Regions from separate parts of the Agrobacterium sp. 22-210-1 genome, predicted to be linked through region 1. Evidence: predicted binding sites of a transcription regulator. Region 1 holds the regulator's gene; the other holds the start of a gene.
The links. Region 1 encodes PhoB, which activates phosphate uptake and scavenging genes when phosphate is short. Its sites were predicted from a motif close to TGTCATNNANCTGTCAT; they were not measured.
Positions count from the first base shown of each region.

Region 2: the regulator PhoB is predicted to act here: its motif matches at 5,720-5,736, upstream of ACQZ5F_RS06965 (esterase-like activity of phytase family protein).

Region 1 covers NZ_JBNWCI010000001.1:2,235,249-2,243,445, forward strand. Annotated here, with positions in the region: gene ACQZ5F_RS11225 (O-succinylhomoserine sulfhydrylase) at 1-336, shown strand, start outside; gene apaG (Co2+/Mg2+ efflux protein ApaG) at 578-970, shown strand; gene ACQZ5F_RS11235 (Hsp33 family molecular chaperone) at 1,022-2,011, opposite strand; gene argF (ornithine carbamoyltransferase) at 2,256-3,173, opposite strand; gene ACQZ5F_RS11245 (aspartate aminotransferase family protein) at 3,229-4,428, opposite strand; gene ACQZ5F_RS11250 (GcrA family cell cycle regulator) at 4,859-5,392, shown strand; gene phoB (phosphate regulon transcriptional regulator PhoB) at 5,781-6,464, opposite strand; gene phoU (phosphate signaling complex protein PhoU) at 6,495-7,220, opposite strand; gene pstB (phosphate ABC transporter ATP-binding protein PstB) at 7,319-8,134, opposite strand; gene pstA (phosphate ABC transporter permease PstA) at 8,149-8,197, opposite strand, start outside.
Region 2 covers NZ_JBNWCI010000001.1:1,385,205-1,393,401, forward strand. Annotated here, with positions in the region: gene ACQZ5F_RS06920 (GFA family protein) at 1-107, opposite strand, end outside; gene ACQZ5F_RS06925 (NADH-quinone oxidoreductase subunit C) at 104-706, opposite strand; gene ACQZ5F_RS06930 (NuoB/complex I 20 kDa subunit family protein) at 727-1,311, opposite strand; gene ACQZ5F_RS06935 (NADH-quinone oxidoreductase subunit A) at 1,302-1,667, opposite strand; tRNA gene ACQZ5F_RS06940 (tRNA-Asp) at 2,104-2,180, opposite strand; tRNA gene ACQZ5F_RS06945 (tRNA-Asp) at 2,223-2,299, opposite strand; gene ACQZ5F_RS06950 (hypothetical protein) at 2,388-2,525, opposite strand; tRNA gene ACQZ5F_RS06955 (tRNA-Val) at 2,746-2,821, shown strand; gene ACQZ5F_RS06960 (hypothetical protein) at 3,142-3,279, shown strand; gene ACQZ5F_RS06965 (esterase-like activity of phytase family protein) at 3,471-5,669, opposite strand; gene hupB (DNA-binding protein HupB) at 6,021-6,296, opposite strand; gene lon (endopeptidase La) at 6,584-8,197, opposite strand, start outside.

The sequences.
Region 1 (8,197 bases):
GTCATCTATCCCGGTCGCGCCGATCATCCGCAGGCCGATATTATCGCGCGGCAGATGTCAGGCGGTTCGACGCTGGTGGCTTTCGAACTGAAGGGCGGCAAGGACGCGGCTTTCGCGCTGCAGAACGCGCTGGAGATCGTGAAGATTTCCAACAATCTGGGCGATGCCAAGAGCCTTATCACCCACCCCGGAACCACGACGCATAAGAACCTTTCCGATGAGGCGCGCGCCGAACTCGGTATTTCCGGCGGAACTCTGCGTCTTTCCTGCGGTATCGAGGATACGGACGACCTGCTGGAAGATCTGGCGAAGGGGCTGGCAGCCGTTTCCGCCTGAGAATTCAATCCATAAGCGCCATGGCCCTACCCTGCGTTGGGCCGTGGCGCCGCAGCCGGCTTCGCAAGGGGCAAAATCCTGTGGCGGGCAACCAATATTTACCTTTATCGTTATCCCTAACGGTGGAAAACGGCGCGACAACAGGTGGCGCCCGCCCGTCAAGCCGTTCATTTTCTTGACGATAGCCAGAGCCTATAGTGTAGGATGATGGCAACAGGCATAATATCGAGGTGTGGCGCGTATGTATCGTGCTCTGACAAGGGATATCGAGGTAACGGTCGATCCGTATTATCTCGAAGAACAATCCGACCCGGATGACGACCGTTACGTCTGGGGTTATAAAGTCGTGATCTCGAACAACTCTGATATGACGGTGACACTCGTCAACCGCTATTGGCATATCACCGATCAGAACGGCCAGGTGGATGAGGTTTACGGGCCAGGCGTCGTTGGCGAGCAACCGCACCTGAACCCCGGAGACAGCTATGAGTACTCTTCCGGCTGCCCGCTGGACACACCTTCAGGCCTGATGTTCGGCCATTATGAAATGGAAACCGAAAAGGGCGAGGTGTTCAATGTCACCATACCCGCCTTCTCGCTGGATTCACCCGGGCTTTTGCGGGTGTTGAACTGAGGTTCACAAGGCGGTTGAGAAGCCGCGCCTTTTAAAAGCGCGGCTTTCTACTCAGACGTTTTCAAACTCGCTAATGTCGTAGCGATAGGTGGTGGAGCAGAATTCGCACGTCACCGCAATTGCGCCGTCTTCCTCACTCGCCTTGATCTCTTCAGCGGTGAAACCGGACAGAACGCCCTTGATCTTGTCACGCGAACAGCTGCAACGATCGAAAATGGCCTGCGGATCATAAATGCGCACACCATTCTCGTGGAAAAGCCGATATAGAAGACGTTCGACCGGCACCTGCGGGTCGGTCAATTCATCGGTATCGACCGTATTCAGCAGCGTTACAGCCTCAGTCCAGGCATCGTCTTCCACCGTTTCGTAACCACCTTCATCGCCATCACCACCGTGGAGATCGCGCATGCGCAGACGCTCCGGCGCCTGCGGCAGGAACTGGGCGATCACGCCGCCGGCACGCCAGCCATGGCGTGGCTTGCCTTCGCCGTCACGGTCGAAGAACTCGGCAACGCCGAGGCGCACGCGGGTGGGAAGCTGTTCCGACTGGCGGAAATAAACCCCGGCGATTTCTTCCAGCGACGAGCCATCCAGCGGAACGATGCCCTGATAGGGCTGCATACCCATACCCTGATCGATCGTAAAAGCGAGAATACCGGTGCCCAGCAACTGTTCGGGCGAGGTGGCGCCGGCTGCGATTGCCTCGGCCAGTCGTTCTTCGTCAAAACGGGCATAGGCGCGCATGCTCTCGGGTGCGGTGAAATCCGCGACCAGAAGGTCCACCGGGCCGTCACCCTTGGTCTGCACCGTAAGCTTGCCGGAGAACTTCAGGGATGTGCCGATCAGCGCCGTCAGAACGGTCGCTTCCGCCAGCAGGCGGGCAACAACCGTGGGATAGTCGTGCCGTTCGAGGATGGCGTTCAGCAGCGGCCCAACCTGTACGGCGCGACCGCGCACATCCAGACCTTCGACCTGAAAGGGCACGACCTTGTCGTCGCCAGCAAGAACGAGATCGTCCAGTTCAACCGTTACATCTGCCATATCATAACTCCCTGGCGCAGCCGTTGCGCCGCTACCGTCCAAAAGTCCGGCTTTTTGAATGTGCTTTTTCCGCTTGTCGCACAGAGATCCGGGAAGCGAAACCGCCTCCGGGGAAAATCGTGCAAATCTTGATGATGGCCCGCCAGCAAAAAACCGACGAGCCTCTTCGAAGTCCCACAGATGGTAATGTATGCGGCCAAGTTCAAGCACCTGGCCAGGCATCAGTCGGAACCGACGATATTCGTCAGATGACGCCCATGCACCAGGCAATGACGGACTTCTGTGCGTGGAGCCGGTTTTCCGCCTCATCGAAGACCACCGATTGCGGCCCGTCGATAACGCCGTCCGTTACTTCCTCGCCGCGATGCGCCGGCAGGCAGTGCATGAACAGTGCGTCCTTATCGGCCTTGGCCATCAGTGCTTCATTCACCTGATAGGGCTGGAAGATGTTGTGGCCGCGCGCCTTGTGTTCCTGGTTCATCGATACCCAGGTGTCGGTAACGATACAATCTGCCCCGGCAACCGCCTTGTCGGCATCATGATATAGCGCGATCTCGCCGCCATTATTGCGCGCCCAGTTCAGGAACTTGTCATGCGGTTCAGAGCCCATGGGCACCGCCATATTCATGCGATAACCAAAGCGGGCCGAGCCCTCAACGAAAGAGTGCAACACGTTATTGCCGTCACCCGTCCAGGCAATGGTCTTGCCTTTCACCGGACCGCGGTGTTCCTCGAACGTCAATATATCCGCCATGATCTGGCAGGGATGGGTGTCGTCCGTCAGGCCGTTGATAACAGGCACGGTTGCATGTTCGGCAAGCTCAAGCAGGCGCGAATGATCCGTGGTGCGGATCATGATGGCGTCAACATAACGCGACAGAACCTTGGCCGTATCACCGATCGTTTCCGCACGACCGAGCTGCATTTCCGTACCCGACAGGAACAGGGTCTCACCGCCGAGTTGACGCATGCCGACATCGAAGGAAACGCGGGTTCGGGTGGACGGCTTTTCAAAGATCATCGCCAGCATCTTGCCGGCAAGCGGCTTTTCCGCAGTGCCGGCCTTGGTGGCAATCTTGCGCGCCCGCGCATCATCAAGAATCGTCCGCAAATCCTCCGACCCAACGGCCGAAAGGTCTAGAAAATGTTTTGGTGAAGCCATTTCAAACTGTCCCATGCTCGCGAGCCTCCGGGAAGAGGCCCGCCCTTGATTGGTTTCAGGCGATTTTCGCCTGTTTCGCTGTCAGGGAGGCGGCAGCCGCTTCCACTCGCGCCAGCCCTTCGCGGGCCTCTTCCGCCGTGGTGACGAGCGGCGGCAGGAGACGGATGACGTTGTCACCTGCCGGAACGCCGAGCAGGTGCTCCGCGCGCATGGCCTGCAGCAGATCGCCCGAAGGAACCTTCGCCTTGATGCCCATCAACAGGCCTTCGCCACGAATTTCCTCGATTACATCAGGATAGCGGTCCTTGAGCGATGCCAGTCCCTGGCGGAAGACCAGCGCGACATCACGAACCTTTTCCAGAAAACCGTCGGCCAGAACGACATCCAGCACCGCATTGCCGACCGCCATTGCCAGCGGGTTGCCGCCATAGGTGGTGCCATGCACACCGGCCGTCATGCCGGAGGCGGCATCCGCTGTTGCAAGGCATGCGCCAAGCGGGAAACCGCCGCCGATACCCTTGGCAACCGCCATGATGTCAGGCGCAACGCCGGTCTGCTCATAGGCAAACAGCTTACCCGTGCGGCCGACGCCCGTCTGGACTTCATCAAAAATCAGGAGAAGGCCGTGCTCGTCGCACAATCCACGCAGGATTTGCAGGAATTCCTTGCTCGGCGCGCGAATACCGCCCTCGCCCTGGATAGGCTCGATCAAAAGCGCGGCCGTCTCAGACGTGATGGCAGCCTTCAAGGCATCGACATCAGCGAAAGGAACCTGATCGAAACCTTCGACCTTGGGACCGAAACCCTCGAGATATTTCTGCTGGCCGCCGGCAGCGATCGTTGCCAGCGTGCGGCCATGGAACGCGCCCTCGAAGGTGACGATGCGGAATTTTTCCGGGTGGCCCTTTGAATAGTGATAACGGCGCGCGGTCTTGATGGCGCATTCCAGCGCTTCAGCACCGGAATTGGTGAAGAACACCTTGTCCGCGAAGGTTGCTTCCGTCAGCCGTTTAGCGAGCTTTTCCTGTCCGGGCACTTCATAAAGGTTCGAGACGTGCCAGACCTTCTCGGCCTGCGCCTTAATTGCTTCCACGAGGTGCGGATGAGCGTGACCCAGCGAGTTAACCGCAACACCGGCTGCAAAATCCAGATATCGTTCGCCGCTCTCCGTGAACAGCCAGACGCCTTCACCGCGCTCGAAGCGCAGCGGGGCTCTTGCAAACGTATCGAACAATGGCGCGGCGGCTTCGGCCATGGCTGTATCACTCCTTGCGCGGATGCGCTGTCATAAGGTTGTCAATAGGCTCGCGAGGTTATCCCTCGCCTGAAAATCAAAAATGCCGCCTCGCGGCGGCAGGGGCACTATTGTCACTTCGTTTGCCGATGTCAACAAAAGTCCGCGTTTCCCGGGCTTCTCAAGCACTAGTAGGCGCCACCGAAGGAGGCCCAAGGTGTTGCCTTTCAGACTCAACGCACCAGCAAGTTGGGGAAAACCGGAAAATCGATTCCAGATGATTCCCGCGACTCTTGCCACGGAGTCGGGCTGGCACTAGGTTAATCGCTAATTACTAGACTGCATTGCGGCGGAACTAGTCACCTAAAATCCGGCAGAAACCACGCTCGCGGCGCGCCCGCGAGACGGAGAGGGATTCTGCCGAAAGATACGCGACAAGCGGAGAAGCGGCATGAACTGGACAGACGAGCGGGTCGAGAAACTCAAGAAATTGTGGGCCGAAGGACTGAGCGCCAGCCAGATAGCAGCGCAGCTGGGCGGTGTAAGCCGTAATGCCGTGATCGGCAAGGTCCATCGTCTCAATCTACCGGGACGCGTCAAGGCCGGCGGACCGGTCACTTCGGCACGCTCCGCGCCCAAGCGCACCGCGGCCCCTGCCCCGCGCGCGACAAATTTCACGGCACGCGTCAGCGCGGCGCCGGCCCGCACCATGAGCCGTTCGAACGCAGCAACGGCTCTTCATGAAGAGATCGATATCGAAACCGCGCAGGTTCTCGATTACGTTCCTTCCAGAAATGTAGTGACGCCGATTTCCCGTCGCTTGACGCTGACGGAACTGACCGAGCGCACCTGCAAGTGGCCGGTCGGTGATCCCTTGAAAGACGATTTCCACTTCTGCGGTTGCGAAGCGCTGGAATCCTCACCCTATTGCAAGTTCCATGCGAAACTCGCCTACCAGCCGGTCAGTGAGCGCCGCAAGGCTTGAGTGTTGCGGCACGCATTCAGCACTCAAAAACTACGGGCCTTCGGGCCCGTTTTTTTATGACAAATTCAGGCCGGTTCCGGAAAACAATCGCCGGTGGAATGTTCGGCCTTTCCTCCACGCCGCCCGGGCCAGGCACGTCCGGTTTAAACGGCATCTTTGGACGTGCCCTATCTCTTTGTTTTTACGTATTTTCCGGACGTAGAACCGCTTTACTGGAAATACTCTAGCCCACAATCCGCATGCGAACAGGCCGCCGATTGTCCATTCAAAAGGTCAAGGTGCCGTGTTTGGGAAAGGTTCAAAACCGAAAGGCCCGAAACCGGAATGGTGTCGGGCCTTTTGATTTTGGTCAGATGTTGTGCTGATTGAAGCTGCTGTTCGGCTTAGCTCAGGCTTCCATCGAATATCCAGCACCGCGAACGGTGCGGATGACATCCTGCATGTGCGAAAAATTGAGCGCCTTGCGCAGGCGCCCTACGTGAACGTCAACGGTGCGCTCATCCACGTAGATATCGTGACCCCAGACGCCGTCCAGCAACTGCGAGCGGGAGAACACCCGACCCGGAGATGTCATCAGGAATTCCAGCAGGCGAAATTCCGTCGGTCCGAGGCGCACTTCGCGGCTCTTGCGGTGAACGCGGTGGGTTTCGCGATCGAGTTCGATATCGCCGCATTTCAGCACCGATGAAAGAACCTCCGGGCGGGCCCGGCGTAGCATCGCCTTGACGCGGGCCATGAGTTCCGGCGTCGAGAATGGCTTGACGACATAATCGTCGGCGCCGGTGGCAAGACCGCGCACCCGCTCGCTTTCTTCACCGCGCGCTGTCAGCATGATGATGGGCAGGCGTTCGGTTTCGGGCCGCATTCTCAAGCGCCGGCACAGTTCGATGCCGGAAACACCGGGCAACATCCAGTCCAGGATAAGAAGATCCGGAATACGTTCCTGCAGCCTGATTTCCGCCTCGTCGCCACGGGGTATCGTGTCGACGTCGTATCCCTCAGCCTCGAGATTGTAACGAAGCAGGACGCTCAACGCTTCCTCGTCTTCCACAACTGCAATCTTGGGCACCATATACTAACTCCGCAAGCTTCTGCCTGTCTGTTATTCGGTCACCGAACCGAGTGTGTTGGAACTATCGTCCTTCGGACGCTCACCCTCCGGCTGGCTGCCGGTGGCCATGTAATAGATTGTTTCAGCGATATTCGTCGCATGATCGCCGATACGCTCGATGTTCTTGGCGCAGAACAGAAGATGTGTGCAGGTGGTGATGTTGCGCGGATCTTCCATCATGTAGGTCAGAAGCTCACGGAAGAGCGACGTGTACATGGCGTCGATTTCTTCGTCCCGTTCACGAATGGCGTTGGCTTTCTCGGCAGAACGCGTGGAATAGACGTCGAGTACTTCCTTGAGCTGCACCAGCGCCAGTTCCGACAGATGTTCGAGACCGCGGGCGAGCTTGCGCGGCACGCCGGTGCCGGCAACCGCGATAACGCGCTTGGCGGTGTTCTTGCCGAGATCGCCAACGCGCTCGAGATCGCCGGCAATACGCAGCGTGCCGATGATTTCGCGAAGATCGGCCGCGACAGGCTGCCGTCTGGCGATGGTGACGATGGCCTTGTCGCCGATCTCGCGCTCGGAATGGTCGAGGATCGCGTCGTCGGAAATGACCTTCTGCGCAAGCGCAGCGTCGGAATTGACCAGTGCGCGCACGGCGTCGGCGCACATCTGCTCGGCCAGACCGCCCATTTCGGCGATGCGGCGCGTCAGGAACTTCAATTCCTCGTCATAAGCGGACAGAATATGCGAATGGGTCGTTGTCTGTGTCATGGTCTAATCCTCCGGCTTGGCCTTCATGCACGTGCACGCCAACGGGGCACGGCAAAGGCACCAGTCTTGTTCGGTTTCGATAAAGCGCCGGCCGGAAATCAGCCGAAGCGGCCCATGATGTAATCCTGCGTACGCTGGTCGTCCGGATTGGTGAACATCTTGTCCGTTTCGTTTTCTTCGACAAGATGACCAAGATGGAACATGGCCGTACGCTGGGAAACACGCGCTGCCTGCTGCATGGAGTGCGTGACGATGACGATCGTAAAGTTGGCGCGCAGTTCGTGGATCAGTTCCTCGACCTTGGCGGTTGCGATCGGATCGAGCGCCGAGCAGGGTTCATCCATCAGGATCACTTCCGGGCTGACGGCAACCGCGCGCGCAATACACAGACGCTGCTGCTGACCACCGGAAAGGCCGGTACCGGATTCCTGCAGACGGTCTTTCACCTCGTTCCACAGGCCGGCCTTCTGCAGGCTCTGTTCAACGATCTGGTCCATATCCGCCTTGTTACGGGCAAGGCCGTGGATGCGCGGACCGTAGGAGATGTTCTCGTAAATCGTCTTCGGGAAGGGGTTCGGCTTCTGGAACACCATGCCGACGCGGGCGCGCAATTCCACGACGTCGATCGCCTGATCGTAGATATCGTCGCTGTCGAGGGTGATCTTGCCGGTGACCCGGCAGCCATCGATCGTATCGTTCATGCGATTCAAGGTACGCAGGAATGTGGATTTACCGCAACCGGACGGACCGATGAGCGCAGTGACCGTGTTTTCGCGGACATTGAGGTTCACGTCGTAAAGCGCACGCTTTTCGCCGTAAAAAACCGAAACGTCCTTGCCGATCATCTTGTACGAAACTTCATTCATTTTCTTGTCCAGCGCCTTTTCAACTGCTGCTTCCGACAACATGTTCATTGCTCAATCTCCCTCTACCAGCGCCGTTCGAAGCGGCGACGCAACAGGATTGCGCCAACATTC
Region 2 (8,197 bases), 850 kb from region 1:
CACATGGAGCAATGGCAAACGCCGAATTCGCGGGCGCCAATGCCGGCATTGAAGCCAACGGCGCCGCAAAGACATTGTCCATGCTCTGTCGCGGGGGCTTGGCTCATTGCTTGGCCTTTTCGTCACCCGGGAGAACATATTCGGTTCCTTCCCAAGGGGAAAGGAAGTCGAAGTTACGGAATTCCTGCTTCAGTTCGACCGGCTCATAAAGAACCCGTTTCAGAACGTCATCGTAACGCACTTCAACAAAGCCGGTAACCGGAAAATCCTTGCGCAGCGGATGGCCTTCGAAACCATAGTCGGTGAGGATGCGACGCAGGTCCTTATGGCCCTCGAAAGGAATGCCATACATATCCCAGGCTTCGCGCTCGAACCATTCCGCGCCCATGTAGACGGAGGTCGATGAAGGAACGCCTTCGTCTTCCGCCACCTGCAGCTTGATGCGCACGCGCAGGTTCTGGCGCGGCGAAAGAAGATGGTAGACGACATCGAAACGCTTCTCGCGCTGCGGCCAGTCAACGCCGCAAATATCGATGATGTTGACGAAACCGCACTGCACGTCGTCGCGCAGGAAGGTCAAAAGCGCGATCACGCTTTCAGTGGTCGTGTTCAGCGTCAACTCGCCATAGGCGATATCGGCAGATACCACGAGAGAACCGCGCGCTTCCTTAACGTAAGCAGCAAGATCGTTGAGAGCTTCGCTCATTATCTATCCGTCCTTTGCCCTTAGCGCTCGATCGTACCGGTACGCCGGATCTTCTTCTGCAGCAGAAGGACGCCGTAAAGCAGCGCTTCCGCCGTGGGGGGACAGCCCGGAACGTAAATATCCACCGGCACGACGCGGTCGCAACCGCGCACGACTGCGTAGGAATAGTGGTAATAACCGCCGCCATTGGCGCAGGAGCCCATGGAGATGACGTAACGCGGCTCAGGCATCTGGTCATAGACCTTGCGCAGCGCCGGCGCCATCTTGTTGGTCAGCGTGCCGGCAACGATCATCACGTCAGACTGGCGCGGCGAAGCGCGCGGGGCGACACCGAAGCGCTCCATGTCATAACGCGGACCGGAAGCCTGCATCAGGCCTTCGACGGCGCAGCAGGCGAGACCGAACTGCATCCACATCAGGGAGCCGGTACGGGCCCAGGTGATCAGCTCGTCGGTCGAGGTGACGAGGAAGCCCTTGTCGGCCAGTTCGTCATTGATTTCCGTGAAGTAGGCATCGTTGCTGCCAACCGGCTTGCCGGTCGCGGGATCGATGATCCCCTTCGGCTGCGGCGCAACGAGCGTGCTGTTGTTCTGGCTCATGCCCATTCCAGCGCTCCCTTCTTCCACTCATAGATAAAGCCGATGGTGAGGACGCCAAGGAACACCATCATCGACCAGAAACCGAACCAGCCCATATCACCGAAGGACACCGCCCAGGGGAACAGGAAGGCCACTTCCAGATCGAAGATGATAAAGAGGATCGACACCAGGTAAAAGCGGATATCGAACTTCATGCGGGCATCATCGAAGGCATTGAAACCGCACTCGAAAGCGGAAAGCTTTTCTGGGTCCGGCGCCTTGTAAGCGACAGCAAACGGCGCAATGAGAAGCGCCAGGCCAATGACAAGAGCGATACCGATGAATATTGCGATCGGAATGTAGGAACTGAGGAGTTCAGTCATGGTCTCTTCCTTGCCCGGCCGGGTGCCGGACCTGCCTTTGCGACTGATAAGTCTCAAGGCGCACAAATATGTTGCAACGCCAAAGTGGTTAGCGCAGCCGCGCCCTCTCTGCAAGAGTTTAGGCACCATTTCAAGACACCTGCCGCATTGATTGGCAACAATATTGCCGGAACTGACGCAAATTTGGGCCACAATTCCGACCTAAGCCCCTCAAATACAATAATAATCGATTGAAGGACGCAACCGCAAAAAAGTCACACGAATTTTATGTCAAAAAGGCAACGAAGTGACGATTTTCAGAAATCGAAACTTGACTGAAAAGGGCAGGAAAAATCATGCTTGCGCGGGTCGGAATCAGGCGGCGAAATCGCCAATGCCAAGGCGCCCGGCTGGCGCTTCGGTTGGCTTTTTTCAGGAGTCATTTCAGGAAAAGAAATGGCGCGAGTGACGGGGCTCGAACCCGCGACCTCCGGCGTGACAGGCCGGCACTCTAACCGACTGAGCTACACCCGCGCATCGCAGATATTCATCTGCGTTTATTTCCGAGGAACAGGATGGCGCGAGTGACGGGGCTCGAACCCGCGACCTCCGGCGTGACAGGCCGGCACTCTAACCAACTGAGCTACACCCGCATCTCCTGACGGACAGGACCTTGTCCCGCCGTACGAACCAGCCTCGGCTGTTCGTTGAGCGGCTAACTACGGCGTTCGTGCGGGGGTGTCAAGCAGGTTTCACGACAAAAGAATAAGCTTCTGCATTTTGATCGGGAAAAACTGAGAAGCCTTTGACGGGTGCTGGCGCAAATGCCTTGTTCTGCGGGCTTTTCCCAACGAAAACAAAAAACTTGTCCACAGCCATGGGCGCCTCGGGCTGGTTTTCCGCATGTCGCTTGAGGCAGCTGGGGATTCGTTTTTCACCGGAAAGCCCACAGTTCCCGGCTTTTCGCCACCAACCTCCGAAGAAGCAAAAAGCCGTCGGCAAAAAAAACAAAAAAACTTCACAAAAGCCCTTGCGGTTTTTTTCCGATCCGAATACATCACGGCCACCGACGCGGCGGACATGATCCGAAGCACGCGAAGGGCGATTAGCTCAGTTGGTAGAGCGCCTCGTTTACACCGAGGATGTCGGGAGTTCGAGTCTCTCATCGCCCACCATTCTTCAAATCACCAAATCTTCGTGCAGTTTAAGACGGGCGCTTTCCGGATCGCGCTTTTGTGTGCCGTTAATTTCCGGCATCGAGAATCATCCCCCTACCCTCGCCAATGCGATTTAGCGGAACCGGGCTGAGCTTCTGGACAGGCGGAATCGCTTTTTCCTATTTGCGTCCATGCCAAATCGGCACTGCTGCTTCATATTACGACAGCCCCGGCTGGACTGTGTTCCACCCTGCAACATACCGGAAAACAAGCAGATTCAGACTTTTTAAATGGATTTCAGGCATTGTTTTCAAGCCGTTTCATGATGAGCGGTAGAAATGATGGATGAAACCATGGTCGACGCGTTTGTAACACTCGCGCTCATTGCGCTGCCCGTTTATATTTTTTTCCGCTGGGTCCAGCAGGACTCGGAAAAAGACAATACTCCCAAAAGCAAGAATTCCATGGGGCGATGATCCCTTGCGACCGGTCCTCGGCTTTTGCACCATGTCCCCCGACAAATCACCGATGACCGATGCCGAAGCGGCAATGTCAGCTTAACAGCCTGCATTGTGAGATATCGCACCAAACAGGCGGGTTACCTCTGCCGCATAAAAAAGCCGGGCTATGCCCGGCTTTTTCTCATTTGTGGCACCATCTGCGGCGATCAGTTGATCGCCTTCAGATTGACGGTGAAAAACAGCGTTTCGCCGGACGAATCGTCGACGCCGTCATTGTCGGTCACGGCATAGGCCGTTCCTGCCTTGTCGAAGGTGAAGCCTTCCAGCTTGTCAACGACATAACCGTTGGTCTGGGCCTTGAGGTCGGGCAGGAAGTCATGCGCTTCCTGCTTGGCCACCAGCGGCAGTTCGCCACCGATCTTGCCCGGCTTCAGGTCTGCGATCGCAACGCGGTAGAGCTTCTTGATCTTGGCCTTGTCGCCGATCTGGTTGTCACGCTCGACGATATAGACATATTCGCCCTGTGCGGTGATTTCAGAAAGGCCGACCCAGCCCGCCTCGGTCTTGTCGAGCGGGTAACGCACGGCGCCCCATTCCTTGGACTTCGGGTTGTAGGAGACGAGCTTGACGAAGCCCTTCTCGTCCGTGCCCCATTCACGCTGCACGGCCATCCACAGCGTCGCGTCGTCGCCCTTGCCGATCATGGTCACGCCTTCGAAACCGAAGCGGGTATCGCCGGCAAGCAGTTCCTTCGGCAGCGCGATCTCAGCCTTGATTTCACCCTTGGCGTTGACGTTGTAGAGCGCATGCGGAACGAGCTTGGCGCTGTCGCCTTCAGAAGCGAGCCAGAAGCCGCCCTTGCCGTCCAGCGTGATGCCTTCGATATCGAGTTTCTGGGCGGCGATACCATCACGCTTGACGCGCAGGACGCTGGTGATGGTGGCGGGCTTCTTCGTTGCGTCGATGGTGTAGATCGACGGCTGGTTGCCATAAACCGAGTCGGAAACGGCATAGAGAATGCCAGGCTTCTCGGCATCGCCGACCAGGCCGGAAAGAGCGCCCCAGCCGATCGGTGCGCCGTCGACGGTGGCGGAAACCAGCTGCGGATAGGCTGCTTCGCCTTCAGCGCGCTCATAAAGCATGACGTGCGAGCGAACGCCGCCGTCTTCGACCAGATCCACCTCGTTCGCCGTGACAAGAAGATTACGCGACGGGATGGCGACTGCGCCTTCCGGCGAAACGCCCGAAGGCAGGAGCTGGGTCAGTTCCGGCTCCTTGCCGGTGTCCTTGTAGACAGCGACGACAGAGGCGCGCTCGGCAAGCACGAAGAAATATTTCTGGTCGCCGAATGTTGCCGCTTCCAGACCTTCCGGCTCAATGCCCTTGGCCTTGGAGCGCTTTTCCGGATAGTGGCCGATGGCCGCAACCGCATGCTCAAGCGAAGAGCCAGCTTCATAGAGAAGCTTGCCGGTCTTGTCGAAGATGGTGAAGCCGCGCGAACCGCCCTGCCAGTCGCCTTCATTGGCGATGACGAGACGGTCATTGTCCGCCCACTTCACGGCGTCCGGCTCGCGCTTGCGGCCTTCCTGCTTGTCGGTGAACTTCAGCTGGCCGTCGCTCTTGGTGTCGATACCTTCAAGATCGACCTTGCCGGCGGAGAAATGCGTCTTCACCGTGCCGGTCTTGCCGTCGATGATAACGATATGGTTGTTTTCCTGCAGCGTGAGCGCGATCTCGCCATTGGCGTTGATCGAAACGAATTCCGGCTCCGGATCTTCCGGGGCGATTTCGGCAAGACCGGTCACGTCGATCTTCTTCAGTGTCGCGCAGTCTGCAACGCCGTTCTTCAGAGCGACCGTCACCAGATAACCGGCCGGCATCTGCGGCAGGGCGCCTTCGTTCACCTCTTCGTCGCGCTCGTTCTCGATCGCGATGGCGGCGAAGGTCTTGTCCGGAGAGACGGCAACCGAATCGGGCTGGCCACCGAGATCACAGCTTGCCTCGATCTTCTTGGTGGCGATATCGACCGTTACCAGCTTGCCTGATGGCTTGACGAAGCTTTCAGAGGTGTTGACGCCGGCGAGAACCTTGACGCCGGCAACGGCGACCGAGGTCGGCTCGCCTTCGAGCAGCAAAGCACCGCCGGCCTTGGGGGCCTTGGCGTCGGTGATGTCGATGAAGCCGATGCCGCCAAGCGGGCTGTCCGAATAGATCAGCGTCATGCCGTCTTCGCTGGCGGTGACGATTTCAGCCGACGTGACGGACTTGGCATCCTTGTCCGCAGGCAGGTTTTTCGCCACCGGGAAAGATGCGATACGGTTGAAAACCGGCTCGGCAACGGCCGGGAAGGCTGCGGATGTCAGCAGCGCGGCAGTTAAAGCCACATGAGAAAATCGGAACGCCATTATAATCCCCCTTGGGTCCAGAAATACCCCATGGCTTCTGCGTCAAAGACATGACAGTGGCATGACATTTCCTGTCGGGTGAATCAAAAAGCCCGGCCATGAAGGCCGGGCTTTCGTGTTTATGCGCATTCCGCGTATCGAAACGCCGTGTGTCCGGATGGAAGCTACACAGCCACGTATCGAGACTTTCAATCCGCACCATACTGGCTGAGAAACTGGCCTGCCCGAAAGAGACTTTCGAAAGACTGGCCTTTTCATGCCTGCTGATGGTGTGAGCGCGTCAAAACATGCTTCCTCGTGAACCTGAAAAACCGTATGCCCGCCGCCGGGCATCACGGCCTTCCGGAAACCTTACGAGTTAACAGCGTCCTTCAGGCCCTTGCCTGCGGAAAACTTCGGTACGTTGCGAGCCGGGATATCGACTTCAGCACCCGTGGAAGGGTTACGACCCTTGGAGGCTTCACGGCGGCTAACGGAGAAGCTGCCGAAGCCAGCGAGGCGGATGTCGCCACCGCTCTTCAGTTCGTTCTGTACGGTTTCGAATACGGCATCAACAGCGGAAGCAGCATCTGCCTTCGTGAGACCAGCCTTTTCGGCAACAGCAGAGACGAGCTCGTTCTTGTTCATGTTTCCACCCCTTTCAATGGTTTGAAACGACTAAATTAAGCCGGCGCAGAATACATTCGCATCCGCGCGCAGCAACTCAAAAGCGCTGGAATCGCCTGAAAAACAAGGGGTCTACGGGTTTTTTCACAAAAAAGGCCGACATTTCTGCCGGCCTTCCACATATTCGTGCCAATTTGGCATCACTTGCGCGGGCCGAAGCACCGCAGGTGTCTTCCGATACCTAACACATTGATTCTATGCGCCGCTCTTTACGAAAACCGATTCCGGCTTCCGCACCGATGCATGTATCAATGCGCGATCGTCTGACCAGCGTCGTCGACGCCTTCGACCGTGGCGATCACCGGCGTCTCGATGCTGCCGTCCCACTCGATGGGCTCCGGCTTGCGAAGCAGCGCGTGTTGGATCACCTCGCCCATGCGCGAAACCGGGATGATTTCCATCTCGTTCTTCACATTGTCCGGAATCTCCGCCAGATCCTTGGCGTTTTCTTCCGGGATCAGCACCTTCTTGATGCCACCGCGAAGTGCTGCAAGCAGCTTTTCCTTAAGGCCGCCGATCGGCAATACGCGACCACGAAGCGTGATCTCGCCCGTCATCGCCACGTCCTTCGAAACCGGAATACCGGTCATGATGGAGACGATGGCGGTGGCCATGGCGACACCGGCGGACGGTCCGTCCTTCGGGGTCGCACCTTCCGGAACGTGGACGTGGATGTCGCTCTTGTCGAAGCGCGGCGGTTCGATGCCGAAGTCCACGGCGCGCGAGCGGACATAAGATGCCGCTGCCGAAATGGATTCCTTCATCACTTCCTTGAGGTTGCCGGTGACCGTCATGCGGCCCTTGCCCGGCATCATCACGCCTTCGATGGTGAGCAGCTCACCGCCGACTTCCGTCCAGGCAAGACCGGTGACAACACCGACCTGATCCTCACGCTCGGCCTCGCCGTGGCGGAACCGCGGAACGCCCAGATAGTCAGGAACGTTGGCAGCGGTAACCTCGACGGACTTGACCTTGCCCTTGATGATCTCGGTGACAGCCTTGCGCGCCAGCTTCATCAGCTCGCGCTCGAAGCTGCGCACGCCCGCTTCGCGGGTGTACTGCTGGATGACGATCATCAGAGCGTCATCGGTAACCGAGAACTCTTCCGGACGCAGGGCATGTTCCTTGATCGCCTTCGGCAGCAGGTGACGCTTGGCGATTTCGCGCTTTTCGTCTTCCGTGTAACCGGCGATGCGGATCACTTCCATACGGTCCATCAGAGGGCCTGGAATGTTCAGCGTGTTGGCCGTGGTTACGAACATCACGTCGGACAGGTCGTATTCCACTTCAAGGTAATGGTCCATGAAGGTGGAGTTCTGTTCCGGATCGAGAACCTCCAGCAGTGCGGATGACGGATCGCCACGGAAATCCATGCCCATCTTGTCGATTTCATCGAGCAGGAAGAGCGGGTTCGCCTTCTTGGCCTTCTTCATCGACTGGACGATCTTGCCCGGCATGGAGCCGATATAGGTGCGGCGATGACCGCGGATTTCCGCCTCGTCACGCACGCCGCCAAGCGCCATGCGCACATATTCGCGGCCGGTCGCCTTGGCGATCGACTTGGCGAGCGAGGTCTTGCCAACGCCGGGAGGGCCGACGAGGCACAGGATGGGGCCGCGAATCTTGGTGGCACGCGCCTGTACGGCCAGATATTCGACGATGCGTTCCTTGACCTTGTCCAGACCGAAATGATCCTGATCGAGGATCGTCTCCGCGCTGTTGAGGTCGGTCTTCACCTTCGACTTCTTGCCCCAGGGCAGGCTGAGCAGCCAGTCCAGATAGTTGCGCACGACGGTCGCTTCCGCGGACATCGGGCTCATCTGGCGAAGCTTCTTCATTTCCGCCTCGGCCTTTTCCTTGGC